DNA from 2 places in the Bacillus cereus group sp. Bce041 genome. Region 2 is predicted to be linked to the other one. Evidence: riboswitches for the same ligand, from Rfam matches in the RefSeq annotation. Region 2 holds a riboswitch; the other holds the start of a gene.

Region 1 (2,419 bases), 240 kb from region 2:
GAAAAGTTAATAAAAAGGTTGTACCGATTCCTTTTTCACTTATAATATCAATTTTTCCATTCATAGCTTGAACAACACTGAATACGACCATCATTCCAAGTCCAGTACCTTTTTCTTTCGTTGAATAAAAGGGCGAACCAAGACGTTTTACTTGTTCTGAATCCATACCGACTCCTGTATCTTTTATATATAACTGAATATGCTTATGATCAGGAACTAATGTGAAATAAAGATCACCGCCTTTTGGCATAGCCTCAATGCAATTTTTTAAAATATTTAATAAACATTGATTTAGTTTTTGCTTTTCTCCAGCGATAAAAAAAGAAGTGCTTTGCTTTATATAATGAGTACGTACATTTGTTAAATTAGCAAGCGGTGTAATTAACGACAATGCATGTAGTAATTCTTCTTCTAACTGTAATGTTTGTTCTTTTTCAATGCTTGGTTTAGCAAAGGTTAAATAATCTGTAAGAACATGATTTGCTTGTTCGATGCCATTAATGGCAATGTCGATATATAATTTTCGTTCCTGCTCAGTGCATGTATCTGATTGTAACAGTTGTAAAAAACCTTTCGTTGAAGTTAATGGATTGCGAATTTCATGAGAGATAGACGCTGCCATTTCACCAATTAAATGAAACTTTTCAGCATTTATAAGTTCGTTTTGGAGACGAACTTGAGTTTGTAATATGTGTAGTAAATATAAAATTAGAATCGTACCAAGCATTGAACATAATTCATACACAATAATATGCGGTATATAATCAGTCTTATTTGTAACCTTTGAAAGGAAGAAGGGTATCCAACTAAATCCGTATGTGAGACTGTAGATAATAGCAAGTGTTATTTTTATACGATTAGAAGTTCGATTGAAAAATTTATATGTTAATAATAGAACAATAAATAGAAGAACAGAACCGATAAGAGATGGGAAAACACCTATCCCACCTAATAATAAGCGATATATGTTTAATACAACTAAGATAGAACCACCAGCAATAGGCCCTCCCGTTAATGTACCGACAATTAATACAATATGGCGCATATCAAATTGAAAACCATTATTTGTTTTTGCTGCAAATGTAATACAGAGTACGGTAGCAAGGCAACAGAGTACAATGAATATAGCTGAATTTAATTTAGGAGAGCGTTTCCCTTTTTGATTCCAAAATAAATGATATACGAGCATTGTAATCAGGATGAATAATATATTTAAAAAGAGATAAATAATAAAGGGTTTCAGTGGGATGCCTCCTCTCTTCTTATATTAAATTAATCATACTATAAAATGAAAGAAATGAAATAATAAATAGCTGAAAAATCAGAAATTTTTACGCTAGTATACAATATGTTACAATAAGCTGTGTCAATGAAAGAAGAAATTCCGTGCACCGCGCGGGAGAGGTTCGCGAACTCCCTCTATAAAAAACTATGGAAACAACAATATCCTTAGGTATTGTTTTGTTTTTTTTATTGTGACAGTTCAAGAACGTTCTTTCTTCTTATTTATAGTAGAGAAGGAGAATGAGTGAAATGAAAAAAGAAAAAGCAGTTGTTGTTTTTAGTGGAGGACAAGATAGTACGACATGTTTATTTTGGGCAATAGAGCAGTTTGCAGAGGTAGAAGCTGTAACGTTTAATTACAATCAACGTCATAAGCTAGAAATTGATTGTGCAGCGGAAATTGCAAAAGAACTAGGAATAAAGCATACGGTACTAGATATGAGTCTATTAAATCAACTTGCTCCAAATGCTTTAACGAGAACGGATATGGAGATTACACATGAAGAAGGTGAATTGCCATCGACATTTGTAGATGGACGAAATTTACTCTTCTTATCATTTGCTGCTGTATTAGCAAAACAAGTTGGAGCACGTCATATTGTAACGGGTGTATGTGAAACTGATTTCAGTGGTTATCCAGACTGCCGTGACGTGTTTGTGAAATCGTTAAATGTTACTTTAAATTTATCTATGGATTACCCGTTTGTCATTCACACGCCACTTATGTGGATTGATAAGGCTGAAACATGGAAATTATCAGATGAACTTGGAGCATTTGAGTTTGTTCGAGAAAAAACATTAACATGTTATAACGGAATCATTGGTGATGGTTGCGGTGAATGTCCAGCATGTCAACTTCGTAAAGCAGGATTAGATACGTACCTACAAGAACGCGAAGGAGCGAACAACTAATGGATAACTTTTTTGGATTTCGCATCGTAGAGAATTTGCAAAAAATGGACAAGGATATTCAGCGTAAACAACTCAAATACCATAATAAAAGAGTAATGGTCAGCAAGGAATTTACATTTGATGCAGCACACCATTTACACTGTTATGAAGGGAAATGTAAAAACTTACATGGTCACACATATAAAGTTGTATTTGGAATTAGTGGATATGTAAATGAAATAGG
Region 2 (2,419 bases):
TTTACTTCATCAGCGATGCCATACCAAGGTTCAATACATAAGAAAGGTGCGTTATCCCCTGGTGTCCATACGCCAACAAATGGGAATCCATCAAATTCTACTTTTACAAATTTATTATGTTTATGAGAACGAATCGAAATTTCATTCGTATTCATATGTTCAAAAATAAGTGCATCATTTTTGAATAAATCATATGTAAGTGGCAATTCAGTCGTATTTTCAGCGATTAATTGCTTTTTGTTTGAAAGATAAGGTCCTTCTAATACGCTTGTTTCTAAGCGTTCCGAACCATTAAACGATAAGTGATAATCTGTAAATGATTCACCGTCCAATAAAGGGAAGTTGAATCCAGGGTGTGCTCCAATTGAGAAGAACATCTCTTTTGAAGTAGGATTGTTTACTTCATATGTTACATGAACACTTTGTCCATCTAGCTCATAAGAAACGAGTAATTCGAATTCGTATGGGTATTTTTTTAATGTTTCTTCATTACTAGTAACGATATAAGTGATCTTTGTTTCGCTTTGTTCTTTCACAGAGAAAGTAAGATCACGGGCGAAACCGTGTTGTGTTAATGAATATGGTTTACCGTCTACGTAGTATGTATTATCTACTAATCGACCGACAATTGGGAACAAAATTGGTGCACGGCGTCCCCAATAAGTAGAATCACCTTGCCATAAATATTCTATGTTGTCTTCTTTTAAGCGAACGCTCTGTAATTCTGCACCTTTGTCAGAAATGGAAACGATCACTTTTTCATTTTGAATTGTTGCTGTCATGAAGTGAAACCTCCTAAATCTTTCATATGTTTTATTATACGTTGTCTAAAAGAAAAAAGGTAGTTCACGATAGGAATCTATTGACGAAAGAGGGGCTACCACGTAAAATATAATCTTGTTGCTTAAAAAACGAATAACGTGGTTCGAAACCATCCCACGTAAAAAAACTAAGGAGATTTTGTCATGAATATTAGAACATTAGTCGGTAATGGTATTTTAGCGGCATTATATATTGCTGTTTCTATGCTTATTCAGCCATTTGGCTTTACGAATGTACAATTTCGTATTTCAGAGATGTTTAATCATCTCGTTGTATTTAACAAGAAAGCAATTTACGGAATTGTATTAGGTGTATTTTTAACGAATCTCTTTTTCTCACCTATGATCGCTTACGATTTAGTATTTGGAGTAGGGCAATCTATTCTGGCGTTAGTTGCAACGATTATTTCTATGCGATTTATTAAAGGTGTTTGGGCTCGTATGATTTTTAATACAGTTATCTTTACAATTACAATGTTTATGATTGCAATTGAACTTCATCTTGCATTGGGTTTACCATTTATGTTGTCTTGGTTAACTTGTGCAATTGGTGAATTTGTTGTCATGGCGATCGGTATGCCTGTAATGTACTGGATTAATAAGCGAATACAATTTGAAAGATTTATGTAATAGATGAAAGAGCTATTCCTATAGGGATAGCTCTTTTTGTATGTAATCATATTGAATATAATGCTGTGACTCTAGATAAAATATAATAAAATAAAGTGAGGCTTCAATTAGCCGGATATATATAAGAAGTCTTACATAAGGGGAATGTAGTATGAAATATAAAATTCATTGGTTGTATAAAACGAAGCGTGGATTGCAGACGGAATTAACAACAGAGTATATGAACATAGAAGAAGTACTTCAATTTGCAGAGGATTTTGAGAAAACAGGAAGAGCTAAGGAACTTTTATTTTACGATGAAATGGACGCAGAATGGTCATTAAAAGAGATGAAAAAGTTAAGTAAGCAAGTAGAGGAAGAGCCCCAAGAAATACTCGTTTATTTTGATGGGGGGTATGATGTGCAAACGAAAGAAGCTGGCGTTGGTATATGTGTGTATTATAAAAAAGGAAATACAAACTACCGCATTCGCCGTAATGCATATATAGAAGGTATATATGATAATAATGAAGCGGAATATGCATCATTATTATACGGTATGAATATACTCGAGGAACTAGGGATTAAGTATGAAGCAGTTACACTTCGCGGAGACTCACAAGTGGTACTGCAGCAATTAGCCGGAGAATGGCCTTGTTATGATGAACATTTAAATCATTATTTAGATCAAATTGAACAAAAGGCGAAGCAAATGAAATTAAAACTTATATGTGAGCCGATATCTAGAAAACAAAATAAAGAAGCACATCAATTAGCTACGCAAGCATTGGAAGGAACAGTTATTGATAGTCATAAAGAAATAACTGAATAGAGAGGTGCAAAGGTGGATAAAAAGCAACTCATTACAGAGGTAAATGACTTATTAGAAACGTATTGTGAAGGCTGTTTTTTGCGAGAACATAATCGAAAGACAAATAGTAAATATTATGCTCATTCATTTTGTATAAGGCAATGTACAGTTGGAGAAA

What was found. A riboswitch is a leader RNA that binds a small molecule or an ion and turns the genes downstream of it on or off. The one in region 2 is predicted to bind preQ1.
Positions count from the first base shown of each region.
Region 1: it holds a riboswitch for preQ1, as region 2 does, so the genes downstream of both, queC (7-cyano-7-deazaguanine synthase QueC) here and ACUN13_RS07455 (QueT transporter family protein) in region 2, are expected to answer to the same signal.

Region 1 is NZ_JBQXON010000002.1:528,599-531,017, reverse strand. It holds gene kinB (sporulation sensor histidine kinase KinB) at 1-1,189, opposite strand, end outside; PreQ1 riboswitch class I at 1,396-1,439, shown strand; gene queC (7-cyano-7-deazaguanine synthase QueC) at 1,534-2,196, shown strand; gene queD (6-carboxytetrahydropterin synthase QueD) at 2,196-2,419, shown strand, end outside.
Region 2 is NZ_JBQXON010000002.1:288,993-291,411, reverse strand. It holds gene ACUN13_RS07460 (aldose 1-epimerase family protein) at 1-782, opposite strand, end outside; PreQ1 riboswitch class I at 915-959, shown strand; gene ACUN13_RS07455 (QueT transporter family protein) at 966-1,451, shown strand; gene ACUN13_RS07450 (ribonuclease H family protein) at 1,603-2,262, shown strand; gene ACUN13_RS07445 (zinc-finger domain-containing protein) at 2,275-2,419, shown strand, end outside.